One region of the Achromobacter sp. GQ309 genome, then DNA from elsewhere that is predicted to be linked to it. Evidence: predicted binding sites of a transcription regulator. Region 1 holds the regulator's gene; each other region holds the start of a gene.

What was found. Region 1 encodes LexA, which represses DNA repair genes until DNA is damaged. Its sites were predicted from a motif close to ACTGTATNNNNATACAGT; they were not measured.
Region 2: the regulator LexA is predicted to act here: its motif matches at 1,343-1,360, upstream of AC6CIE_RS12135 (PA0069 family radical SAM protein).
Region 3: the regulator LexA is predicted to act here: its motif matches at 1,768-1,785, upstream of AC6CIE_RS01570 (ATP-dependent helicase).

The regions. Positions count from the first base shown of each region.
Region 1 is NZ_JCAXDP010000001.1:689,653-692,928, reverse strand. Features, by position in the region: gene uvrB (excinuclease ABC subunit UvrB) at 1-271, opposite strand, end outside; gene AC6CIE_RS03245 (amino acid aminotransferase) at 347-1,546, shown strand; gene lexA (transcriptional repressor LexA) at 1,695-2,345, shown strand; gene lon (endopeptidase La) at 2,549-3,276, opposite strand, start outside.
Region 2 is NZ_JCAXDP010000003.1:606,122-609,397, forward strand. Features, by position in the region: gene AC6CIE_RS12130 (sulfate adenylyltransferase subunit 1) at 1-1,155, shown strand, start outside; gene AC6CIE_RS12135 (PA0069 family radical SAM protein) at 1,368-2,906, shown strand; gene AC6CIE_RS12140 (hypothetical protein) at 2,983-3,276, shown strand, end outside.
Region 3 is NZ_JCAXDP010000001.1:317,069-320,344, reverse strand. Features, by position in the region: gene AC6CIE_RS01570 (ATP-dependent helicase) at 1-1,704, opposite strand, end outside; gene AC6CIE_RS01565 (DUF72 domain-containing protein) at 1,819-2,733, shown strand; gene pdxR (MocR-like pyridoxine biosynthesis transcription factor PdxR) at 2,740-3,276, opposite strand, start outside.

The sequences.
Region 1 (3,276 bases):
ATGTCTTGTTGGGCGCAAGGACCAGCGCCGGGCGGCCCATGCGCGCGATCACGTTGGCCATGGTGTAGGTTTTGCCTGACCCGGTCACGCCCAGCAGCGTCTGGTACATGAGGCCGTCTTCGACACCCTGCGTCAGCCCTGCGATGGCCGTGGGCTGGTCCCCCGCCGGCGGATAGGGTTGATAGAGGTGAAACGGGCTGTCAGGGAAATCGACGAATCCCGGACCTGCGGCGGGAGCCCCCGCGCTCGGGTCTATTGCGCTCTTAGGCATGCTAGACTGTTCCAGGGTAAACCCCCCATTATCCACAGCACTTCGTACTGCGTCCACCCACCTCATCAGAGTCCCATGAGCACCCTATTCGATTCCGTCGAGCTCGCGCCGCGCGACCCCATTCTTGGCCTGAACGAACAATACAACGCGGACACCCGCCCCGGTAAAGTGAACCTGGGCGTGGGCGTGTATTACGATGATCAGGGACGGATCCCGCTCCTGGGCGCAGTGCGCAAGGCCGAAACCGCCCGCATCGAAGCTGCCGCCGCTCGCGGCTATCTGCCGATCGAAGGCATCGCCGGCTACAACGCCGGTGCTCAGGCGCTGCTGCTGGGCAAGGATTCCGCGCTGGCTGCCGCTGGTCGCGTGCTGACCACGCAAGCACTGGGCGGCACTGGCGCCCTGAAGATCGGCGCCGATTTCCTGCGCCAATTGCTGCCGGGCTCCAAGGTCCTGATCAGCGACCCCAGCTGGGAAAACCACCGCGCCCTGTTCGAACGCGCCGGTTTTGAAGTCGGCACCTATGCCTACTACGACGCCACCACCCGCGGCCTGAACTTCGAAGCCATGCTGGCCGACCTGAAGGCCGCGCCCGCCAAGACCGTCGTCGTGCTGCATGCGTGCTGCCACAACCCCACGGGCGCGGATCCCACCCCCGACCAGTGGAAGCAGATCGCCGCTGTCGTCAAGGAAAACAACCTGGTCCCGTTCCTGGACATCGCCTACCAAGGGTTTGGCGACGGCCTGACGGAAGACGCCTCGGTCGTGCGCCTGTTCGCAGACCTGGACATGACCATGTTCATCAGCTCGTCGTTCTCGAAGTCGTTCTCGCTGTACGGCGAGCGTGTCGGCGCGCTGACCGTCGTGGCCGGCAGCAAGGACGAAGCCACGCGCGTGCTGAGCCAGCTCAAGCGTGTCATCCGCACCAACTACTCCAACCCGCCGACGCACGGCGGCACGGTCGTCTCCACGGTGCTGAACACGCCCGAGCTGTTCGCCCTCTGGGAAGAAGAACTGGCCGGCATGCGTGATCGCATCCGCCTGATGCGCGCGCAACTGGTCGACAAGATCAAAGAGCACGGCGGCAAGCAGGACTTCAGCTTCGTGCTGAAGCAGCGCGGCATGTTCTCGTACTCGGGCCTCTCCGCCGCTCAGGTGGACCGTCTGCGTGAAGAACATGGCGTCTACGCCGTGTCCAGCGGACGCATCTGCGTGGCCGCATTGAACAGCGGCAACATCGACAAGGTGGCAGCCGGCATCGCAGCTGTGCTGTAAATCACTTGGCGGCCCGAGCCGTCTTCAGCCAGAAACGGGACCTGCGGGTCCCGTTTTTGCTGCCTTCGAGACTAGCTTGCTTTTTTGCGCTGCGTCCCCCAGAATGGCGCTGTATATATGTACAGTCCGCTCGCACCGGATCATCGCCATGGCCAGCAAACTCACGGATCGCCAACAACAAATCCTGGACCTCATCAGGCAAACGGTCACGCGCACCGGCTTTCCGCCGACGCGTGCCGAGATCGCCCAGGCCCTGGGTTTTCGCTCTCCAAACGCCGCCGAAGACCACCTCAAGGCGTTGGCACGCAAGGGCGCCATCGAGCTCACGGCCGGCGCCTCGCGGGGCATCCGTCTGAAGGACGCCGCCACCGCGCCCGCCCAGGCCTCACTCCCCATCCCTGCCCTCGCCCAGCTTCTCTTGCCGCTGGTCGGCCGTGTTGCGGCGGGTAGCCCGATTCTTGCGGCCGAGCATGTCGAACGCGAAGTCGGCGTGGACCCCAGCCTCTTTGCCCAGGCGCCCGATTATCTGCTCAAAGTCCGCGGCATGAGCATGCGCGACGCAGGCATCCTTGAAGGCGATCTGCTGGCTGTCAAAAAGGCATCTGAAGCCCGCAATGGCCAGATCGTGGTGGCTCGTATCGGCGACGATGTCACGGTCAAGCGCCTTCAACGCCAGAACGGCCATATCGAGCTCCTGCCTGAAAATCCCGACTCCGAAACCATCGTGGTCAAGGCCGATCAGGAATTCGCGCTGGAAGGCATTGCGGTGGGTCTTATCCGCACGCAAGCGCTGCACTAAGCCGGGGACCTTGTCCTGCACATAGCCAAGCCCTGCAGGCGGCTTACGCCGCCTACGCCATACCTCGCTACCGGTATGCCACATCCAAAAGAAAACCCCGCTCACTGAGCGGGGTTTTTTGCTTTGGGGCGGTCCGTAAGACTTTAGACACCCTTGGGCTTCGGGCGCCCTCTTTCGAGAGCGCCCTGGCGTTCAAGACGCCATCAGTGCTTCATGACCGGGTCGGTAGAGCCGGGTTCAGCCGGCTTGGCAACCAGGGGCTCCTTGACGACTTCTTCCTCGGCCAACGGCTCCGGCAGACGCTCCAAGGCCAGTTCCAGCACCTTGTCGATCCAACGCACCGGCACGATCTCGAGGTGGTTCTTGACGTTGTCCGGGATCTCCGCCAAATCCTTGACGTTTTCTTCCGGAATCAGAACCGTCTTGATACCGCCACGGTGAGCCGCGAGCAGCTTTTCCTTCAGGCCGCCGATCGGCAGCACTTCGCCGCGCAGCGTGATCTCGCCCGTCATGGCGACGTCGGCGCGCACCGGGATGCGCGACAGGGCCGACACCATGGCCGTGGTGATCGCGATACCCGCGGACGGACCGTCCTTGGGCGTCGCACCTTCCGGCACGTGCACGTGCATGTCGTGCTTTTCGAAGACGCTGTCGGCAAAGCCCAGGCGGCGAGCCCGCGAACGCACAACGGTGCGCGCCGCTTCGACCGATTCCTTCATCACGTCGCCGAGCGAACCCGTACGTTGGATGACGCCCTTGCCGGGCATGTCCGCGACTTCGATCGTCAGCAGGTCGCCGCCGACTTCCGTCCACGCCAGGCCGGTCACCTGACCGATCTGGTTTTCCTTTTCGGCCATGCCAAACGCGTAGCGGCGCACACCGAGGTAATCGCTGAGGTTGTCGGCCGTGACGTTGACCGCCTTGACCTCGA
Region 2 (3,276 bases), on a different contig from region 1:
GACGCGATCTCGCGCGCCAAGCACAAGCGGGTGGCGGGCGACGGCATCGACTTTTCGCTGCTGACCGACGGCCTGGAAGCCGAACGGGAGCAGGGCATCACCATCGACGTCGCCTACCGCTACTTCTCGACGCCCACGCGCAAGTTCATCATCGCCGACGCGCCGGGCCACGAGCAGTACACGCGCAACATGGTGACCGGCGCGTCGACCGCGGACGTCGCCGTGATCCTGATCGACGCGACCCGCGCCGCCGACGGCAAGCTGCTGCCGCAGACCAAGCGGCACAGCACCATCGCGCGTCTCTTGGGCATCCGCCACATCGTCGTGGCGGTCAACAAGATGGACCTGGTGGACTGGGACCGCGCGGTGTTCGAACGCATCCGCGATGCCTATGCGGACCTGGCGGTCAAGCTGGGCATCCCGCACTTCGACGCGCTGCCGCTGTCGGCGCTGAGCGGCGACAACGTCGTCACGTTGTCTGCCAAGACGCCCTGGTACGAAGGGCAGCCGCTGCTCGCCCTATTGGAATCGCTGGATCTGTCGGGCGACGGCCGCACCTTGCCGCTGCGCTTTCCGGTGCAGTGGGTGTCGCGTCATGGCGGCGATCGCGCGGATGATTTCCGCGGCTATGCCGGCCGCGTCGCCAGCGGCGTGCTGCGCCCCGGCGACGAAGTGACGGTGCAGCCGTCGGGCGTGACGGCGGTGGTGCAGGAAATGCGTGCGTTTGATCGTGCGCTGGATGAAGCGGTGGCTGGCGATTCGATCACGCTGGTGCTGGACCGCGACGTCGACGTGTCGCGCGGTGACGTGATCGTGCACACCGCAGCGCCGGCGCAGGTCTCGCGCGAGTTCGAAGCCGAACTGTGCTGGCTGGATGCGCAGGCGTTGAATCCTGCGCGCAAGTATCTGCTGAAGTCAGGCACGCGGCTGACGTCGGCGAAGGTGCGCGCGGTGTTGTCGCGTCGGGACATCCATGAACTGCAGGAGGTCGAGAACACAGAAGGCACCTTGCGCATGAACGACATCGGACGCGTGACGCTGACGACGCGCGAGTCGCTGGCGGTTGATCGTTATGACGATGTGGCGGCGACCGGCGCGTTCATTCTGATCGACGAAGCCACACATCAGACGGCCGCGGCGGGCATGCTGCGGTAAACCGCAATTTTGGATGAAAGGCGGGCCCGCGCGGCCCGTTTTTTCGTGTTGTTTTTCGTCCAAACCCAATGCTGGCGCGGGTTTCCGGGCCATATCGCAAGATGAAATCGAATTGTTCAGACGATGTCTTCTTCTTGCGGTAAAGTTGGGCTGTCTTACGAAAAGGCTTTTGGTGCTTGTCAAAACCACTGTGTTTTTGTACAGTAGTTTTTATGGCACGCACCGATCATTCTTTTCCCGCCGGTTCTGGGTCCCCGGCTGCCGCCCCCGCCGCCTTGCGCGGTCGGGGTGCGGTTACTAATGTTCGGCATCGCTTTCAGCGCGATGACCGCGTGCAGGTCGACGACGGCTGGTCCGCTTCCGGTCTGCCTGCCGACTTCGTCGATTCTGTCCCCGATTCCTTTCCCGATATTTCATCGTCTGCCGGGCAAGCCGCTGCGGTTGAACAGACTGCAGGCGCTGCTGCCCGCGCCACGGTCATCCCCATCCTGCCCGACACGCGCTCCACGCCGGCCGCCCCTAAAACCACGGTCACTGCAGAAGAGGCGCGCAAGATCCTGTCGCGCAACGATTCCCCTGACATTCCCTTTGAAGTGGCTGCCAATCCGTACCGCGGTTGCGAGCACGGTTGCGTGTACTGCTATGCCCGGCCCACGCATTCCTACCTGGGTTATTCACCCGGGCTGGACTTCGAAACCCGGCTGGTCGCCAAGGCCAATGCGGTCGAGGCCCTGCGCGCCGAACTGGCCCGCCCCGGCTACAAGCCGTCGCCCATCAATATCGGCTCGGCCACCGACGCCTACCAGCCCATCGAGCGCGACTGGCGCCTGACGCGCGGCATGCTCGAACTGGCGCTTGAAACCCGCCACCCGGTCACCATCGTCACCAAGAACGCGCTGGTTGCCCGCGACCTGGACCTGCTGGCGGCTCTGGCGCAGCAGAATCTCGTGGTGGTCTACATCAGCATCACCACGCTGGATGCCGGCATGGCCCGCACGCTGGAACCGCGCGCCGCCGCGCCGTGGCGCCGCCTGGAAGCGGTGCGCAGCCTCACCGACGCCGGCGTGCCGGTGGGCGTGCTGGTGGCTCCGGTCATTCCGTTCATCAACGACGAATCCATGGAACACATCCTCCAGGAGGCCAAGGCGGCCGGCGCGCATTACGCCAGCTACACGGTCCTGCGCCTGCCCTGGGAGGTCAAGACGCTGTTCGAGGACTGGCTCAACGCCCATTACCCGGACCGCGCGCAACGCGTCCTGCATCGCATCGAAGACCTGCGCAACGGCCGCCGCAACGATCCCAACTTCGGGTCGCGCATGCGCGGCACGGGCATCTGGGCTGACCTGCTGCGCCAGCGTTTTGCCGTTGCCACGCGCAAGCTGGGGCTGAACCGTACCCGCCTGTCGCTCGATTGCAGCCGGTTCGTGCCGCCCGCGGCGCCCGGTGCCTCAGCGTCGCTATTCGATGGCTCGGCGTCCGGAGCTGCAGGAGTTGACGCAGCGGGTGCTGCAACCGGCGTAGCCGCAACGCCGTCGGGATCAACCAGCGTTGCTGGCGATGCCCGCACGGCTGGCGCCGGCAACGCGGCCGGCTCCGCCAATGCCGCTACCGATTTTCAATCCCCGGTTGGCGCGAAAGCGTCTTCAGGGGTCCCTTTTCCTGGTGGTTTGCCCGCGGTCAGCGGCGCATACGGGCGCGGTGCGCGCCAGTTGCGCGCCATGGCGGCCGGCCAATTGTCTTTGTTCGATTGACCGCAGGCTGCTGTTGCCTCGGGTGCATGCCAGGGCGATTTGCCTCGGCGCTGGAACGTTTATCCAAGGAGTTCCCATGAACACCGCTGATTTTTCCGTCCTGCCGGATGAGCTTGTCGTTTCCCTGAATCCGCTGCGCCGCGGCGCCAACCGCGCGCGCATCTTCTGCGCCCGGCTGACCGGCATGGCGATGCCCTGGAGCGGCACGATGTCCGGCCAGCCGGCACGGTCGACGCGCATGCCCGCCCGCTGGCCGTTCCCCCCGGCGCCCACCCCCGAGGAAGTCTCGGGCGCCGCAGGGGAGGCCGTCGCGCCGGCGGCCAGTGCTCCAGCGGTTGGCGTCCCGGCGGCCGGCCTTCCGGCGGCTGGC
Region 3 (3,276 bases), 370 kb from region 1:
GGTGGCGTCGGGCGGGTCCAGCGTCAGTTCCGTCAGGAAGCGCTCGCGTGTCGGATAGCCCGACGCAATGCGCACAAGCTGGTCGAGATCTGTCTTGCGCACGCGCGCATCGTCGTACAGGCGCTCGAGCTGGCCGCTATACCAGCGCAGCGCCAGGTCCACGTCGGCCGGCCACTTCAGCGTGGGGTCGCACAGCGCGGCGTACGTGTCGGCGAAGGCGCCCCACTCTTCCTGCGCCGCCGCGCCCGGCTTGAACTCGCGCAGCGTGCGCAGCGGCTCGGTGGACGCGGACATCGCATCCATCAGCTTGCCCGCCGTGGCGGGGCCGATGCCCGGCATCAGTTGCGCGACGCGGAAACCCGCCATGCGGCCGCGCGGGTTCTCGGCCCAGCGCAGGATCGACAACAGGTCCTTGACGTGCGCCGCTTCCAGAAAGCGCAACCCGCCGAATTTGACGAAGGGGATGTTGCGGCGGGTCAGCTCCAGTTCCAGCGCGGCGCTGTGGCTGGCGGTGCGAAACAGCGCCGCCTGCGACTTGAGCGTCGCACCGCCCTCGCGCTGCGCCAGCACCTGATCGGCGACCCAGCGCGCCTGACCGGCTTCATCGCTGACCGTGACCAGCTCGGGCAACTGCGACGACTTGCGGTCGGTCCACAGGTCCTTGGCATAACGTTCGGTCGCCTGCGCGATCACGGCGTTGGAGGCAGTCAGGATGGGTTGCGACGACCGGTAGTTGCGGTCCAGCGTGATGACGCGCGCGGGCGCGGGAAACAGGTTGGGAAAATCCAGGATGTTGCGGACCGTGGCCGCGCGGAACGAGTAGATGGATTGCGCGTCGTCGCCCACCACGGTAAGGCCGCGGCCGTCTGGCTTCATGGCCAGCAGGATGGCCGACTGCAGCCGGTTGGTGTCCTGGTATTCGTCCACCAGCACATGATCGAAGCGCGCGCCGACATCCGCTGCTATCTCCGCGTCCGACATCATTTCGGACCAGTACAGCAGCAGGTCGTCGTAGTCCAGCACCTGCTGGTCCTGCTTGGCCGCGACGTACGCCCGGAACAGATTCTTGAGCTCGTCTTCCCATTGCGCGCACCACGGAAACGACGTCTTGAGCACGTCGCCCACGGGCGTCTGGCTGTTCACCACGCGCGAGTAGATCGCCAGGCACGTGCCCTTTAGCGGAAAGCGGGATTTTGTGGAGGACAGGCCCAGCTCGTGCCGCACCATGCCCATCAGGTCCTCGGCGTCGCCGCGGTCGTGGATGGTGAAGGCTTCGGACAGGCCGATACGCAGCGCGCAATCGCGCAACAGACGCGCGCCGATCGCATGGAAGGTGCCCGCCCACGGCAGCGACGGCGCCTGCTGCGACGAACGCAGGTTCATCACCCGCTGCAGCACCGACCCCACGCGCCGCTCCATTTCCAGCGCCGCGCGGCGCGAAAACGTGAGCAGCAGCATGCGCTGCGGGTCCGCCCCGTTCAGAATCAGATGCGCCACGCGGTGCGCGAGCGTATTGGTCTTGCCGGACCCCGCGCCCGCAATCACCAGCAGCGGGCCGTCGTTGCCGGGCGCGCCGGCCACACCGAATTCGGCGGCCTCGCGCTGCGCGGGATTCAGGTCGGCCAGCGGATCGGGCCGCTCGGCCGGACGGGCGGCGGTCTGGGGGTTGTCGGGCGTGCTGGGAGTCTGATCTTGGTCTGGCATGTCGCGGAGCCGCAGCGCTGCGGCCGCAAAAAAGGAAGGAGCCAAGGCTGGCTCCGGGTGAACACTGTATATTTATACAGAATTTTTTGACTTCCGTCTGAACCGCCCGGCGCCATGCCCGATTTTCCCCGCATCCTGACCGGCACCGCCTCCTGGACCGACCCCACCCTGCTGGCCTGCGGCCGCTTCTACCCGCCCGATGCGCGCAGCGCCGAATCGCGGCTGCGATTCTATGCGTCGCGCTTTTCGCTGGCCGAGGTCGACTCCAGCTTCTACGCGATGCCCACGCCGGACAACGCCTACCTGTGGTCCACCCGCACGCCGGACGATTTCGTCTTCAACATCAAGGCGTTCCGGCTATTTACCGGCCACCAGACGCCGCTCACCGCCCTGCCCGGCGACATCCGGCGCGAACTGGCGGACTGGCCGGAGCCCATCATCTACCACGACCGCATGCCGGGCGACCTGCGCGACGAGCTCTGGCGGCGCTACCAGCTGGCCATCGAGCCGTTGCGGATGGCGGACAAGCTGGGCGCGGTGCATTTCCAGTTTCCGCCTTGGGTACGGCGCGACGCCCGCGGCATGGCGCGCGTGGCGGACTGCGCGCGGCGGATGGAAGAACATCTGGTGTCGGTGGAATTCCGCCACCACAGCTGGTTCGAAAGCCCGGCGGCCACGGCGGACACGCTGGCCTTCGAACGGGATCTGGGTGTCGTGCACACGGTTGTCGACGCGCCGCAAGGGTTCGAGAACACCGTGCCCGCGGTTTGGGAAAGCACCCATCCGGAGCTGACGCTGTTGCGTCTGCACGGGCGCAATGCGGCCAAGTGGAACGCGTCAGGGCCGGCGTCGTCGGGGCGGTTTCAGTACGAATATTCGGAAACGGAACTGGCCGAACTGGTCGCACGTTTCACGCGGCTGGCCTCGCAATCGGCGCAGGCGCATGCAGTGTTCAACACCAACTTCGAAGACCAGGGCATGCGCAACGCGGCGGCCTTCGCGTCGGCGTTGCAACTGCCGGGCCTGTGACGGGGGTCAGACACCCGCCTTCGCACTCGTCCTTACCGCCGGCCGCGCCACCTCCGCCAAGCTCTCCAGCAGCACTTCAAATTTGCGCGCGATGTCGTGCTCCGGCACACAGGCATATCCCAGCAGCAGCCCCGGCCGACGCCCTTCCTCGTTCACGTAATACCGCGACAGCGCGCGCGTGAGCACGCCCTTGCTGCGCGCCACCTCAACGACGCGCAGGTCGTCCATGTCCGCGGGCAGCGTCAGCACCAGATGCAAGCCCGCCATGCTGGCATCGCGATGCAGCCAGTCCGGACCCAGCCGGCGCTCGATCAGGTTGACCAGCATGGCGCGTCGGCGGCCGTACAGCATGCGCATGCGGCGGATGTGCGCCGCGTAATGGCCTTCGGAAATGAACGTGGCCAGCGCCGCGTGCGTCATCAGATGCCCTTCGCGGTACAGCTCCGCATGCGCCGCCTGAAAAGCCGCCGTCAGCGTCTTGGGCAGCACCAGATAGCCCACGCGCAGGCCCGGATACAGCGTCTTGCTGAAGGTCCCCATGTA